One region of the Streptosporangium nanhuense genome, then DNA from elsewhere that is predicted to be linked to it. Evidence: riboswitches for the same ligand, from Rfam matches in the RefSeq annotation. Region 1 holds a riboswitch; the other holds the start of a gene.

Evidence for each region. A riboswitch is a leader RNA that binds a small molecule or an ion and turns the genes downstream of it on or off. The one in region 1 is predicted to bind glycine.
Region 2: linked by a shared signal. The riboswitch ahead of gcvP (aminomethyl-transferring glycine dehydrogenase) and the one ahead of gcvT (glycine cleavage system aminomethyltransferase GcvT) in region 1 are both predicted to bind glycine.

The regions. Positions count from the first base shown of each region.
Region 1 covers NZ_JCADBG010000012.1:138,829-146,637, forward strand. Annotated here, with positions in the region: gene AC5L38_RS23330 (LacI family DNA-binding transcriptional regulator) at 1-642, opposite strand, end outside; gene AC5L38_RS23335 (gamma-glutamyl-gamma-aminobutyrate hydrolase family protein) at 1,122-1,817, shown strand; glycine riboswitch at 1,950-2,048, shown strand; glycine riboswitch at 2,051-2,135, shown strand; gene gcvT (glycine cleavage system aminomethyltransferase GcvT) at 2,176-3,267, shown strand; gene gcvH (glycine cleavage system protein GcvH) at 3,264-3,656, shown strand; gene AC5L38_RS23350 (L-serine ammonia-lyase) at 3,729-5,105, shown strand; gene AC5L38_RS23355 (hypothetical protein) at 5,494-7,536, shown strand; gene AC5L38_RS23360 (DUF6286 domain-containing protein) at 7,761-7,809, opposite strand, start outside.
Region 2 covers NZ_JCADBG010000022.1:27,349-35,157, forward strand. Annotated here, with positions in the region: gene clsA (cardiolipin synthase ClsA) at 1-275, shown strand, start outside; gene AC5L38_RS33630 (sugar phosphate nucleotidyltransferase) at 279-2,780, shown strand; gene AC5L38_RS33635 (double zinc ribbon and FHA domain-containing protein) at 3,066-3,578, shown strand; gene ftsR (transcriptional regulator FtsR) at 3,605-4,255, shown strand; gene AC5L38_RS33645 (bifunctional nuclease family protein) at 4,335-4,805, shown strand; gene AC5L38_RS33650 (MerR family transcriptional regulator) at 4,950-5,570, shown strand; glycine riboswitch at 5,586-5,678, shown strand; gene gcvP (aminomethyl-transferring glycine dehydrogenase) at 5,861-7,809, shown strand, end outside.

The sequences.
Region 1 (7,809 bases):
CAGGCCGAGCTCGTCGCACGCGGCGGTGAAGGCCCGGTCGCGCAGGACGGTGTGCACCAGCGCGGGCAGCCCGGCGACCCTGGCGATCCTGCGGTGGCCGAGCGCGGCGAGATACTCCACCGTCTCCCGCATGGCCGCGCCGTCGTCGGACCAGACGGGGGCGAGCGAACCGGTCTCCGACGGATGGCCGATCACCACGGCCGGCAGGTCCAGACCCTCGATCTCGGGGATGCGCGTGTCGTCGAAGTGCAGGTCGACCAGGATGACGCCGTCGACGCGGCCCTCACCCCACCACCTGCGGTAGACCTCCGCCTCCTGCCGGTGGTCGGCCACCACCTGAAGGAGCAGGGCGTAGGAGCGGGCCGACAGCTCGCTCTCGATGCCGCTGATCAGCTCCATGAAGAACGGCTCCATCCCCAGCACCCGCGCCGGGCGGCACACGGTCAGGCCGACGGCGCGGGCCCGCGCCCCGTTGAGCGCGCGCGCGGCGCTGTTGGGCTGCCAGCCGATCTCCCTGGCGATGGCCTTGATGGTGTTCCTTCTCGCCTCGGACACGCCGGGGCGGTCGTTCAGCGCGTAGGAGACCGCGACCTTGGACACCCCCGCGCGACGAGCGATGTCGGCGATCGTCGGTCGCTTCACGAGACCCCCACCTGAACCGGTTATCCGACGTGTTTCCGCTGCGTACTTTACTACGCACCGTCCCGATCCCCTGACGACCTTCCCCCTCGGCGCCGACCCGACGGCGTGAGCCGTGGGTGACGACCGCGCGCCGAAGAAGGGCCACATGGTCGACGTGCCGTTGACATCGTTGTCATAGCGGCCGTGTCTTCACCACGCTTAGCCGGTTAAGTCGATTCCGCCTCGACCTCCACAGCAGGAGGCCGCCGTGGACAGGCGCATGTCGGGCGCCGCCCTGATCCTGCTCAAGGGGGCCTGGACGCCCTGGGCCCCTTGAGGAGCACACCATGAGAGGGCGTCCTCGGACGGGTGCGAGGCAACGGTGTCCGCCCGTCCCCCGGCGGCGTGTCGGCTCACCGCGGCCGGTAACGTGCGGGAGAAGCACCGGGACGGGCACACCGCGCCAGGACATCGGTGGAAGCACGGCGAAACAGGAGATCATGTCCCGTCCCGTCATCGGCATCACCTGCTACGTCGAGCCCGCGCGCTTCACCGTCTGGGAGACGACCACCGCCCTCCTGCCCTACGACTACGTCGAGCACGTGGCCCGCGCGGGCGGGCAGCCGGTGATCCTGCCCCCGGCGGGTGACCCCGCGCCCCTGGTGGAGCGCCTGGACGGGCTGATCCTGGCCGGTGGTGGGGACGTCGGCCCGGAACGGTACGGCCAGGAGGCGCACGAGCGGACCGGCTACGTCCGGCCGTTCCGCGACGACGCGGAGCTGGGGCTGGTCCGGGCGGCGCTGGAGCGGGGCCTGCCCTTCCTGGGCGTCTGCCGGGGCATGCAGGTCCTGAACGTCGCGCTGGGCGGCACCCTCCACCAGCACCTGCCCGACGTGGTCGGCCACCCGGGACACGCCCCGGCCCCCGGCCGCTACGGCAGGATGCCGGTGTGGCTCGCCCCCGGCAGCCGGATCTCGAAGATCTTCGAGGCCGAGACCGTGGACGTGGCCCACTACCACCACCAGGCCCTCGACCGGCTCGCCGGGGGCCTGACCGTGACCGCCCACGCCGAGGACGGCGCGATCGAGGCCGTGGAGGTGGACGACCACCCCTTCGCCGTCGCCGTCCAGTGGCATCCCGAGACCGACGACGAGTCGGCCCTGTTCGAGGCGCTGGTCCGGCACGCCGCCCCCTGACTCCGCCCCCGCCGCCCCGGGGCACCCCGGGCCTCGTGGGCGGAGGACCCGCAGGCCGGGCACGACCTCCCCGATGAAGCGGGGGATTTCGCTCGGCCGGTGCGGGCGGTTAGGCTGGCCGGTGACACCGATGAATCCCGTGCGGGAGAGCGTCCTGACACCCAGGCCAGGACCCCTGAAGGAGCAAGCCCTCCCCGCGAACCTCTCAAGGCAAAGGACCGTGCGGGTAGGTGCCTCTGGAAAGCAGGTCCCACGACCTCGCCGAAGGTGAAAGTCCGGTAAAACCCGGATGAAACTCTCAGGCACCCACGACAGAGGGGGAGGATGCTCTCATCTGTCCCTTGTCTGAGGTGCGCACATGTCCCGACCTACGCCGCTGCGCGGCGTGCACGAGTCCCTCGGCGCGACGCTGACTGACTTCGCGGGCTGGCTGATGCCGCTCCGCTACGGCAGCGAGTCCGCCGAGCACAACGCGGTCCGCCAGGCGGCCGGCCTGTTCGACCTCTCCCACATGGGCGAGATCTTCGTGACCGGGCCGCAGGCGGCCGAGGCCCTCGACTACGCGCTGGTCGGGCACCTCTCCGCGCTGGAGCCCGGCCGCGCCCGCTACACGATGATCGTCGACGCCGAGGGCGGCGTGCTGGACGACCTGATCGTCTACCGCCTCGCCCCCGCCGAGTTCATGGTCGTCGCCAACGCCTCCAACTACCCGCGGGTGGCCGCCGAGCTGACCGGCCGCGCCAAGGGCTTCGACGCCGCGGTGGACGACCGCTCCGAGCAGTACGCGCTGGTCGCGATCCAGGGCCCGCGCTCCGCGGAGATCCTGGGCTCGCTCACCGACGCCGACCTCGACGGGCTCAAGTACTACGCCGGCCTGCCCGCCGTCGTCGCGGGCCGCGAGGCCCTCGTCGCCCGTACCGGATACACCGGCGAGGACGGCTTCGAGCTGTTCGTCGCGGCCGGGGACGCGGAGCCGGTCTGGGCCGCCCTCACCGAGGCGGGCGCGCCGCACGGCCTGATCCCCGCGGGCCTGTCCGCCCGCGACACCCTCCGGCTGGAGGCCGGGATGCCGCTGTACGGCAACGAGCTGTCGGCCGCCCTGACCCCGTTCGACGCCGGGCTGGGCCGTGTGGTGAGGTTTGACAAGCCGGGCGACTTCGTCGGCCGGGCCGCCCTCGAATCACGCGAGGACGTCCCGCCGTCCCGCCGCCTGGTCGGTCTGATCGCGACCGGCCGCAGGGTGCCCCGGCACGGGTATCCGGTGGTGGTCGCCGGTGACGGCACGGTCGTCGGCGAGGTCACCAGCGGAGCGCCCTCCCAGTCCCTGGGTAAGCCCATCGCCATGGCCTACGTGGACAACGGCCTGTCGTCAGGACTGGCCGTGGACATCAGGGGCAGCCACGAGCCGGTCGAGGTCGTCGCACTGCCTTTCTACAGGAGGAAAAAATGAGCAGCATTCCCGAGGACCTGCACTACACCAAGGAACACGAGTGGATCTCCGGCATCGATGACGGCCTGACCCTCACCGTCGGCATCACCGCCTACGCCGCCGAGGCGCTGGGCGACGTGGTCTTCGTGCAGATCCTCCCCGAGGTCGGTTCGACGATCACCGCCGGTGACGCGGTCGGCGAGGTCGAGTCGACCAAGTCGGTGAGCGACATCTTCGCGCCGGTCTCCGGTGAGATCGTCGAGGTCAACCAGGCCGTCGTGGACGACCCCTCGCTGGTCAACGGTGACTCCTACGGCGACGGCTGGCTGTTCCGCGTACGCCTTGAGGGCTCCGCCGACGACCTGCTGTCGCCGGAGGAGTACGCCGCGCTCACCTCGGGTGAGTCCTAAGCCTCTCCCCCCTCGCGTCACGGCCGCGCGCGTCCCCGGGCGCGCGTGGCCGTCCACGCTGGAAGGATTCAGATGACGATCAGCGTCTTCGATCTCTTCAAGATCGGAATCGGCCCGTCCAGCTCGCACACCGGCGGCCCGATGGCCGCCGCCCACAAGTTCGCCCGCGGCCTCCACCAGGACGGGCTGCTGGAGAAGACCGCCCGGGTGAGCGCCGTCCTGTACGGCTCGCTGGGCCTGACCGGCAAGGGCCACGGCAGCGACAAGGCCGTGCTGCTCGGCCTGTCGGGCGAGAAGCCCGAGCTGGTCGACGTCGACACGGTCGACGAGCGGCTCGCCGCCATGCGCGAGTCCGGCACCCTGTCCCTGTACGGCTCCCGCGAGATCCCCTTCGTCATCGGCGAGGACCTCGTCTTCGAACGCAAGATCTCGCTGCCCGGCCACCCCAACGGCATGCGCTTCACCGCGCTGTCCGAGTCCGGCGAGACGATCCGCGAGAAGGTCTACTACTCGGTGGGCGGCGGCTTCGTCGTCGACGAGAACGCCACGGGCGCCGACCGGATCAAGGCCGACGACACCGTCCTGCCCCACCCCTTCACCACGGCCGCGGAGCTGCTCGCCCAGTGCGAGGAGACCGGGCTGTCGATCTCCGGGCTGATGCTGGAGAACGAGCGGGCGTTCGGCCGCACCGAGGCCGAGATCCGCGAACAGCTGCTCGTGCTGTGGCGGGTCATGAGCGAGTGCGTGCGGCGCGGCATCGGCAAGGAGGGCGTGCTGCCCGGCGGCCTGAAGGTCCGCCGCCGCGCCCACCAGCTCCACCGGCAGCTGCGGAGCGAGTCGCCGGAGAAGGACTCGCTGCAGACGATGGACTGGGTCTCGCTGTTCGCCCTCGCGGTCAACGAGGAGAACGCCGCCGGAGGCCGCATCGTCACCGCGCCCACCAACGGCGCCGCGGGCATCATCCCGGCCGTGCTCACCTACTACGACCGCTTCACCAAGGACTCCGACGACGAGGGCGTGATCCGCTTCCTGCTGACCGCGGGGGCGATCGGCGTGCTGTTCAAGGAGAACGCCTCCATCTCCGGCGCCGAGGTCGGCTGCCAGGGCGAGGTCGGCTCGGCCTGCTCGATGGCCGCCGCCGGGCTCACCGAGGTGATGGGCGGCACCCCCGAGCAGGTCGAGAACGCCGCCGAGATCGGCATCGAGCACAACCTGGGGCTGACCTGCGACCCGATCGGCGGCCTGGTGCAGATCCCGTGCATCGAGCGCAACGCGGTCGCCTCGATCAAGGCCATCGCCGCCGCCAGGATCGCGATGCGCGGCGACGGCCGCCACTTCGTCTCGCTGGACAAGGCCATCAAGACGATGCGCGACACCGGCCGCGACATGCTCGACAAGTACAAGGAGACCAGCCGTGGAGGGCTCGCGGTGAACGTCATCGAGTGCTGAGCGAACCCTCGGCGACCGTGCCGGGGCCCGGGGGCCGGGCGGGGATTCCCGGCCGCCGGGAGTCCCGGGGTCTCTGGAGCGGCGAGCCGCAGGAGCCCCCGGCACGAGACGCCTGGACCTCTGGAGCGGCGAGCCGCAGGAGCTCCCGGCGCGCGGTGCCACAGACCTCGCGGGAGTCCACGCGCGAAAGGACCCCTGAGCGGGGCGGCGCGGGAGCGGAGCCGGAGGTTCCTGGGAACATACAACTCGATCCCTATCAAATTTCGCATCACGTGCAAGACCCTCTGATCCCACGCCTATGCTGGGTGGCCATGTGCGCGGGACTCGGGAGGTCGCGGTGGTAACGGGAACGCACCCGGCAAGCCGTTCCCGTCGCTCCCAGCGCCCCGTGAGACCCTCCCGCCCCCTGCGGGCGCTCCGCTTCGTCAGGTCGCACTGGCTCTTCATGACCGCCCTGCTGGCGGGCGGCGGCCTGCGGGTTCTCGCCATGCTCGGCTACCGGCCCGCCCTGTGGTTCTGGGCCGACTCCTTCGTCTACCTGAACGCGGGGCTCGCCCCCCGCCCCCTGGAGTCCCGTCCCGCGGGCTACGCGCTGTTCCTGTGGGTCCTCAAGCCGCTGGCCAGCATCCCCGCGGTGGTCGCGGTGCAGCACCTGCTCGGGCTGGTCGTGGCCGTCTGCGTCTACCTGCTGCTGCGCAGGCTGGGCGGGTTGCCGGGGTGGGGCGCGACGCTCGCCACGCTGCCGGTGCTGCTGGACGCCTACCAGCTCCAGCTCGAACACCTCGTCATGGCGGACCTGCTCTTCCAGTTCCTGGCGGTGCTGGCGGTCACGCTGCTGCTGTGGCGGCGACGCCCCGCGGCGTGGGTCGCGGCGCTGGCGGGAGCGCTGCTGGCCGCGGCGACCGTCACCCGCACGATCGGGCTGCCGCTGATCGCCGTGGCGCTGGTCTGCATGGTGATCCGCCGGGCCGGGTGGCGGGCGGTCGTCGCCGCGACGCTGGCCGCCGCCATCGGCCTGGGCTCGTACGCGGCCTGGTTCAGGGCCGAGCACGGCAACTTCGGGCTGACCAGGGGGAACGCCTTCCTCTGGGCGCGGACGATGACCTTCGCCGACTGCGACAGGATCCACCCGGCCGGACCCGAGGCGGCCCTGTGCCCCGTCGAGCCGCTCGGACAGCGGGCGGCGCCGCCTGTCTACATCTGGGACGGCAAGTCGCCGCTGAACAAGGTCAAGGGCAGCTGGGCGGAGCGCGACGCGCTCGCGGGCTCCTTCGCCACCCAGGCGATCATGGCCCAGCCGTTCGACTTCCTGCGGGCGGGCCTGGCGGACGCGGCCCACATCTTCGACTGGAACCGGCGCGTCTACCCGGCTCCCGGGCCGCAGAGCGCCTACGTCTTCCCCGACACCGTGCGCCCCTTCTCCTCGGGGGCCGCCTCGCAGGGCAAGACCGCCGAGCAGCTGACCGTGGCCTACCAGGGCTCGTCGGGGGCGCCGGTGATGGCCGAGCCGTACGCGGGCTGGCTGCGCGGCTACCAGGAGTACGTCTTCGTGCGGGGCCCCTACCTCGGGGTGATCCTGCTGGTCGGCCTGGTCGGCGTGCTGATGCGGCTGCGGCGGCTCGGCGGCGTGGCGCTGCTGCCCTGGGCCGCGGGGACGATGCTGCTGATCCTGCCGCCCTTCATCGCGGCCTTCGACCACCGCTACGTCATCCCCGCCCTCCCGCTGGCCTGCCTGGCCGCCGGACTGGCCTTCGGGGTCAGGAACGAGGAGAACGCCCCCGCGGCGGCGGCGGCCGGGGAACCGGACGAGGACCCGCCGGACGAGGGCCCCGGCGACGAGTTCCCGCCGTACGACACGACGGTCGAGCGGCCGGTGTACGCGAGCCCCGTCGGGGAGGCGGCGGGGTACGGGTCGTACGACGCGCAGGCGTACCGGAGCACCGCGTACGGGAACAGTACTTATGCGGACACGGCCGACCGGCCGGTGTACGGCGCGACGGGCGAGCGGTCCGTGTACGGCGCGACGGGTGAACGGCCCGCGTACGGCGGAACGGGTGAACGACCGGCGCAGGGCGCGACGGCCGAACGGCCGGTGCCCGGGGGGACGGGTGAGCGGCCCGTGTCCGGCGGAACGGGTGAGCGGCCCGTGTTCGGAAGGTCAGCGACGGCGGACGTGCAGGCGAACCAGCACGCCGAGTTCTACCTCCCCGAGCGCCCGTCGGACCTTCCCCACCGCGTCCCTGTTCAGCCGGGCGACGAGTTTGCCGACATCCGTCCCGGGCGCGCACCCCACCCCGATGCGCAGCCGCTCGTGCCGTACATGCCTGACGCGAACACGGGTGAGCCCTTCGACTTCTTTAAGAGCAACCCCGAGCATGGCGGTCCCCGTCCCGGTCCGCCCGCCCCACCGTCCCCATCCCAGGGCGTGTAGCAGCCACCGCACCGCCAGGAGTGCCAGCACCACCAGCAGCAGCGCCAGCAGCCAGCCCAGCCACGGATGCTCGGCCAGCCAGCCGGGGAACCCCCGGCGCACGAGCCTGGCTCCGGGCGACTGGCCGGGGATGTCACCGCGTCCCCGCAGGAAGGCGTAGAGCCCCGCGCACACCAGTACCGCCCCGGTGACGGCCAGACCGATCCGGTTGCCCAGGTAGGGTCTCATCGGGCCTTCTTCCTGCGCAGCCGTACGACGACGTCGCCCGCGCAC
Region 2 (7,809 bases), on a different contig from region 1:
ACGTGATGCTGCTGGGCATCCCGCTCATCCTGCGCCGCCTCGGGTACGGTCCCGCGCTGCCCGTGCACTTCCTGGGCAAGGCCGCCACGGCCAACCTGCTCTACGCCTTCCCCCTGCTCTTTCTGGCCCACCATCCCTCCTGGTACGCCGAGGCCGCCGGGATCGTCGGCTGGTCCCTGGCGATCTGGGGCACAGGCCTGTACTGGTGGTCCGGAGTGCTGTATTGGGTACAGGTGCGTCAGCTGACAAGCGAGGCCAAACGCCTTAAGAGGTGATCTGTGAAGGCCGTCGTCATGGCGGGCGGGGAAGGGACACGGCTCCGGCCGATGACCGCGAACCAGCCCAAACCTCTCCTGCCCGTGATCAATCGGCCGATCATGGAGCATGTGCTTCGCCTGCTCAAGCGGCACGGCTTCACCGAGACGGTGGTCACCGTGCAGTTCCTGGCCGCGCTGGTCCGCAACTACTTCGGCGACGGCGACGAGCTCGGCATGAGCCTGTACTACGCCACCGAGGACACGCCGCTCGGCACCGCGGGCAGCGTCAAGAACGCCGCCGACCGGCTCCGTGACGAGCGCTTCCTGGTCATCTCCGGCGACGCGCTGACCGACATCGACCTGACCGACATGATCCGCTTCCACCGCGAGAACGGCGCGATGGTCACGATCGGGCTCAAGCGCGTCCCCAACCCGCTGGAGTTCGGCATCGTCATCGTCGACGACCAGGGCAGGGTGGAGCGCTTCCTAGAGAAGCCCACCTGGGGCCAGGTCTTCTCCGACACCGCCAACACCGGCATCTACGTGATGGAGCCCGAGGTCCTCGACGAGATCGCGGCGGGGGAGTCCGTCGACTGGTCGGGCGACGTGTTCCCCAAGCTGCTGGAACGCGGCGCCCCGCTGTACGGCTACGTGGCCGACGGTTACTGGGAGGACGTCGGCACCCACGAGAGCTACCTCAAGGCCCAGGCCGACGTCCTGTCCGGCCGGGTCAAGGTCGACATCGACGCCTTCGAGGTCTCGCCGGGCGTCTGGGTCGCCGAGGGGGCCTCGGTCGACGCCGACGCCGTCCTCAAGGGCCCCCTCTACGTCGGCGACTACGCCAAGATCGAGGCGGGGGCCGAGCTGCGCGAGTACACCGTGCTGGGCAGCAACGCGGTGGTCAGGGAGGGGGCCTTCCTGCACCGCGCGGTCGTCCACGACAACGTCTACGTCGGGCCCAGCGCCCACCTGCGCGGCTGCGTGATCGGCAAGAACACCGACCTGATGACCGGCGCCAGGGTCGAGGAGGGCGCCGTCGTCGGCGACGAGTGCATCATCGAGGCCGAGGCCTACATCTCCTCCGGTGTCAAGATCTATCCGTTCAAGACCATCGAGGCCGGGGCGGTGATCAACAACAGCGTCATCTGGGAGCCGCGCGCCCAGCGCAACCTGTTCGGCCCCCGCGGGGTCTCGGGACTGGTCAACGTCGAGATCACCCCCGAGCTGTGCGTACGGCTCGCCAGCGCCTACGCCACCACCCTGAAGAAGGGCGCCTCGGTCATCACCTCCCGCGACTCCTCCCGCGCGGCGCGGGCGCTGAAGCGGGCCGTGATCAGCGCCCTGAACGCCAGCGCGATCAAGGTGCTCGACCTGGAGGCGTCCCCGCTGCCGGTGGCCCGCTTCCACACCGCCAGGGAGAACGCCGTCGGCGGCATCGCGCTGCGCACCACCCCCGGCGACCCGCAGAGCGTCGACATCATCTTCATGGACGAGCACGGCGCGGACCTGTCCCCGGCGGCCCAGCGCAAGCTGGACCGGGTCTTCTCCCGGCAGGAGTTCCGCCGTGCCTTCCCCGGGGAGATCGCCGAGCTGAGCTTTCCCGCCCGCGCGGTCGAGGACTACACGCACGAGCTGCTGCGCCTGATCGACATCAGCGGGGTGCGCGACGCCGACATGAAGGTCGTGGTCGACTGCGCCGGAGGCACCTCCTCGCTGGTGCTGCCCAGCCTGCTGGGCCGGGTCGGGGTGGACGTGCTGACCGTCAACAACCGGCTGGACGACGCCTCGCCCACCGAGACCCTCGCCGAGCGCCGCCGTGACCTGCAGCGCCTGTCGGAGCTCGTCAGCTCCTCCAGGGCGGCCTTCGGGGTGCGCTTCGACCCGGTGGGGGAGCGGGTCGCGCTGGTGGACGAGATGGGCCAGCTGATCAGCGAGGAGCGCGCCCTGCTGGTGGTGCTCGACCTGGTCGCCGCCGAGCGGCGCGGTGGCAGGGTGGCGCTGCCGGTCACCACCACCCGGGTGGCCGAGCAGGTCTGCAGGTTCCACGGCGTCCAGGCCGAGTGGACCTCCACCGCGATCGACGCGCTCACCGCCGCCGCCAGGGGGCCGGAGATGATCTTCGCGGCCGACGGGCGCGGCGGCTTCATCGTGCCCGAGTTCGGGCCCACGGTGGACGGCCTGGCGGTGTTCCTGCGCCTGCTGGGCCTGGTCGCCAGGACCCGGCTCTCGCTCAGCCAGATCGACGCCAGGATCCCCGAGGCCAAGCTGCTGCGCCGGACCGTGCCGACCCCCTGGGCGGCCAAGGGCGCGGTGATGCGCTCGGTCATCGAGGCCGCCGAGCACTACCGCATCGACACCACCGACGGGGTACGGGTCGTCGCCGAGGACGGCAGCTGGACCCTGGTGCTGCCCGACCCGACGGAGGCGGTCACCCACCTGTGGGCCGAGGGGTTCGACGTCGACTCCGCGCAGACCCTGATCGAGCACTGGGCGCGGGTGGTCGAGGAGGCGGCGGGCGGCTGACGGGCCCCGGCCGGGTGCGCGAAGGCGCGGGAACGGGGCCCGGGCGGGGGCTCCGGGCCGAGCGGTTGCCACAAACACAGCGCGGCGCCATGGACCGGGGACAGTGCCCCACTGTAACTTTGTCACCGACCGTACCCGCGGTTCAGCGTCAACCTTGACCTTCGCCCCTCATCACTGTAGGTTGCGGCATTCGCAGTCCGAGAAAACACTTGAGAAGCGAAGAAGCGAGGCGCGCATCACTGAGCACCGTTGCCGCGTCTTCGCGGTAGGAGGCCGAGCCGATCGATGCCGAGCGTCTACTGCACGCAGTGCGGTCATGCCAATCCTGAGGATGCCCGTTTCTGTTCACGATGCGGGTCGCCGCTTACCAAAGCCGAGACCCCCGGAGACAGCACATCGACGATCTCCCTCTCCGGGATCGAGGCCTACGAGGCGGAGACAGGTGAGACGCTTCTCGCCGAACGGCAGGCCGTCGAGCAGTTGCCCCCGGGCACAGCGCTGCTGGTCGCGATGCGCGGCCCCAACGCCGGCAGCCGGTTCCTGCTCGACAGCGACCTCACCACCGTGGGCCGTCACCCCGAGAGCGACATCTTCCTCGACGACATCACGGTCTCGCGCCGCCACGTGGAGTTCTACCGGCGCGGCGGCGGGGTGTTCACCGTCCGCGACGTCGGCAGCCTGAACGGCACGTACGTGAACCGCGAGCGCATCGAGGAGGTCCCGCTGTACGGCGGGGACGAGGTGCAGATCGGCAAGTTCCGCCTCGTCTTCCTCACCCGCGGCGCCGCTGGAGGATGATGAGCTCGCAGGCCGCTCGTGCGCACATGAGCATCGGGGAGGTGCTCGCTCTCCTGCAGGGCGAGTTCCCCGACGTCAGCATCTCCAAGATTCGTTTCCTGGAGGGCGAGGGGTTGATCGAGCCGGAGCGCAGTCCCTCCGGCTACCGCAAGTTCACCTACGCCGACGTCGAGCGGCTCCGTTACATCCTCAGCGAGCAGCGTGACCGCTACCTGCCGCTACGCGTGATCAAGGACCATCTGGAGGCGGCCGACCGCGAGGAGCGTCCGGCCGCCCGGCCGCGCGCCGTCCCCGACGACGCTCCCCCCGAGGTCAGGCTCACCCGCGAGGAGCTGCTCGCCGCCGCCGAGCTCGACGAGGAGACCCTCGCCGAGCTGGAGGACTACGGCCTGCTGGCCGCCGTGGCCCGCTACTACGACGCCGAGGCGCTGGCGGTGGCCCGCAGCGTCGGGGCCCTGGCCGCCTTCGGCCTGCGGGCCCGCCACCTGAGGGCCGTCAAGGCCGCCGCGGAGCGCGAGGCCGGGCTGGTCGAGCAGGCCGTCGCCCCGCTCCTGCGCCGCCGCGGGCCCGGCGCCATCGACCAGGCCGACGAGACGGCGAGGGAGATCTCCGGCCTGTTGCTGGAATTGCACGCCTCTCTGCTGCGTTCCGGCGTTCGTGGGGCCCTGGGCCGGTGAGAACCTGACCAGGCACTCGTACCCCCACGAGTGTTACGTTGAACAAACCGGTCGGAATCCAGCGAAGACGGAGCAGCCCGTGTTGCAGATGGAGGTCGTGGGCGTTCGAGTTGAGATGCCCTCCAACCAGCCGATCGTCTTGCTGAAAGAGACGCATGGGGAGCGTTACCTACCTATCTGGATCGGCATGACGGAGGCCACGGCGATAGCCATGGCCCAGGCCGAGGAACCACCACCCCGGCCGCTCACCCATGACCTGTTCCGCGACGTGCTCGAAGGGCTGGGAGTCCGGCTGAGCACGGTCAACATCGTCGCCCTGCGCGACGGCATCTTCTTCGCGGATCTCGTGTTCTCCAACGGGGTCGAGGTGAGCGCGCGTCCCTCGGACTCGATCGCCTTGGCACTTCGCACCGGCGCACGTATCTTCGCGAGTGAGGACGTGGTCCGGGAGGCCGGGGTGATCATCCCCGACGACCAGGAGGACGAGGTGGAGAAGTTCAGGGAGTTCCTTGACACGATCACGCCCGAGGACTTCGGCCGCGCGGGGTAGGAATTTCGGTGCATTTACGCTTCACGACGCGCCGAGTGGGGTCGTTGACTGGACTTGGCCCCAGTCCTACGGTGCAAGTGAAACCCGCGGTCGTGCGTAAACCCCCAGATCAGGCCGTGGGATGAGAGAAAGCCGGAGGTCCGCGTGGCGGTCAGCAGCGGCGAGGGTAGAAACGCCGATCAGGATGACCCGGAACGGCGCCAGTCGGCACGTCAGCGCGCGGGTGAAGAGGGTCTGCTGTTCGACGGGCAACCGGTGAAGGTGCCCGCCGACATCGGCTACCGCGGTCCCACGGCCTGTTCCGCGGCCGGCATCACCTACCGGCAGCTCGACTACTGGGCGCGCACCGGCCTGGTCGAGCCCACCGTCCGGGCCGCCCACGGCTCCGGCTCCCAGCGGCTCTACGGCTTTCGCGACATCCTGGTCCTCAAGGTCGTCAAGCGGCTCCTCGACACCGGCGTCTCCCTCCAGCAGATCCGCATCGCCGTGCAGCACCTGCGCGACAGGGGCGTCAACGACCTGGCCGGGATCACCCTGATGAGCGACGGGGTGAGCGTCTACGAGTGCACCTCGCCCGACGAGGTCATCGACCTCCTCCAGGGCGGTCAGGGAGTCTTCGGGATAGCTCTGGGACGGGTGTGGCAGGAGGTGGAGGGCTCCCTCGCGGATCTGCCGGGCGAACGTGCGGAGTCGAGCGAGGGCCCTTTAGGAGATCATCAGGCCGATGAGCTGGCCCGCCGTCGCAGAGCACGACGAACCGGGTAAACTCGGACTTGCCACTGACCCTGTGCGGGAGAGACCCCGACCGCGATCGGGGCGCCGAAGGAGCAACCTCCCCGGAATCTCTCAGGCACCCGGTACCGCACGGACGAGGCAACTCTGGAAAGCAGGCGCGCTCGCCAGGCGCGACTCACCGACGGTGCAAGCCGCCCCATGAGGGGCAGGTGAAGCTCTCAGGTCACGACCCGCGACGACGGTCGTGATGACAGAGGGGGAGACCAGGCATACGCCCGCGCCCAGCGCCGGTCTCCACCCCGTCCCGGGAGGCTTCACCAATGACCGACCTGTCATCGCTCAGCGAACTCGGCTCCCCCGCCTTCGCGACCCGCCACATAGGACCGGACGACGCCGGCCAGGCCCGCATGCTGGAGGCGGTCGGGTTCGCCTCCGTCGCCGACCTGGTCGCGGTGGCCGTACCCGAGGCGATCCGCTCCTCCGGGCGGCTGAGCCTGCCCCCGGCGGCAGGGGAGTCCGAGACCCTCGCCGAGCTGCGCGTCCTCGCCGGCCGCAACACCGTGCTCACCTCGATGATCGGCCTGGGGTACCACGACACGATCACCCCGGGCGTCATCCGTCGCAACCTCCTGGAGAACCCGGGCTGGTACACCGCGTACACGCCCTACCAGCCGGAGATCTCCCAGGGCCGTCTGGAAGCCCTGATCAACTTCCAGACCGTCGTCTCCGACCTGACCGCCCTCGACGTCGCCGGGGCCTCCCTGCTGGACGAGGCCACCGCCGCCGCCGAGGCGATGACCCTGGCCCGCCGCGCGGGCCGCAGCCCCTCGAAGGTGTTCGTGGTGGACGCCGACGCGCTGCCGCAGACCAAGGCTGTGCTGCGCACCCGCGCCGAGCCGCTCGGCATCGAGCTGGTCGAGAGCGACTTCACCGCCGAGCTGCCCGAGTGCTTCGGGGTGCTCGTGCAGTACCCCGGCGCCAGCGGCAGGATCCGCGACTTCCGCGCCGTCGCCGACGCCGCCCACGCGCGCGGCGCCCAGGTGGTCGCCGCCGCCGACCTGCTGGCCCTCACCGTCCTGGCCGCGCCCGGCGAGCTCGGCGCCGACATCGCGGTCGGCTCCTCGCAGCGCTTCGGCGTGCCCCTCGGCTTCGGCGGCCCGCACGCCGCCTACATGGCGGTCCGCGACGGCCTCCAGCGCCAGCTGCCGGGCCGCCTGGTGGGCGTCTCCCAGGACGCCGACCAGCGCCCCGCCTACCGGCTCGCGCTGCAGACCCGCGAGCAGCACATCCGCCGCGAGAAGGCCACCAGCAACATCTGCACCGCGCAGGTGCTGCTCGCCGTGATCGCCGGCATGTACGCCGTCTACCACGGCCCCGAGGGCCTGCGCAGGATCGGCCGGCGCACCCACCGGCACGCCGTCGTGCTCGCCGAGGGCCTGCGCCAGGGCGGTGTCGAGGTGGTGCACGACACCTTCTTCGACACCGTGCTCGCCAGGGTGCCCGGCCGGGCCGAGGCGGTCGTCGCCGCGGCCCGCGACAACGGGGTGAACCTGCGCCTGGTCGACGCCGACCACGTGGGCGTCACCTGCGACGAGAGGACCGAGCTCCTCCACCTGGAGCAGGTCCTGGCCGCCTTCGAGATCAGCGGCGCCGTGCTGGCCGACCTCGACGCCGCCGCGCACGACGCGCTGCCCGCCGCGCTGGCCCGGGTCAGCGACTACCTGACCCACCCGGTCTTCCACAGCCACCGCTCCGAGACGGCCATGCTGCGCTACCTGCGCAGGCTCCAGGACAAGGACATCGCGCTCGACCGGTCGATGATCCCGCTGGGCTCCTGCACCATGAAGCTCAACGCGACCACCGAGATGGAGCCGATCACCTGGCCGGAGTTCGCCGGGCTGCACCCCTACGCGCCCGAGGACCAGGCCGCGGGCTACGTCGAGCTGATCGGGCAGCTGGAGAACTGGCTGGCCGAGGTGACCGGCTACGACGCCGTCTCGCTCCAGCCGAACGCCGGCTCCCAGGGCGAGTTCGCCGGGCTCCTGGCGATCCGCGCCTACCACACCGCGCGCGGCGAGTCGGGCCGCGACGTCTGCCTGATCCCCTCGTCCGCGCACGGCACCAACGCCGCGAGCGCCGTCATGGCGGGCATGCGGGTGGCCGTGGTCGCCTGTGACGACCAGGGCAACGTGGACGTCGACGACCTCGTCGCGAAGATCGGCAAGCACCGCGAGCAGCTTGCCGCGATCATGGTGACCTACCCGTCCAC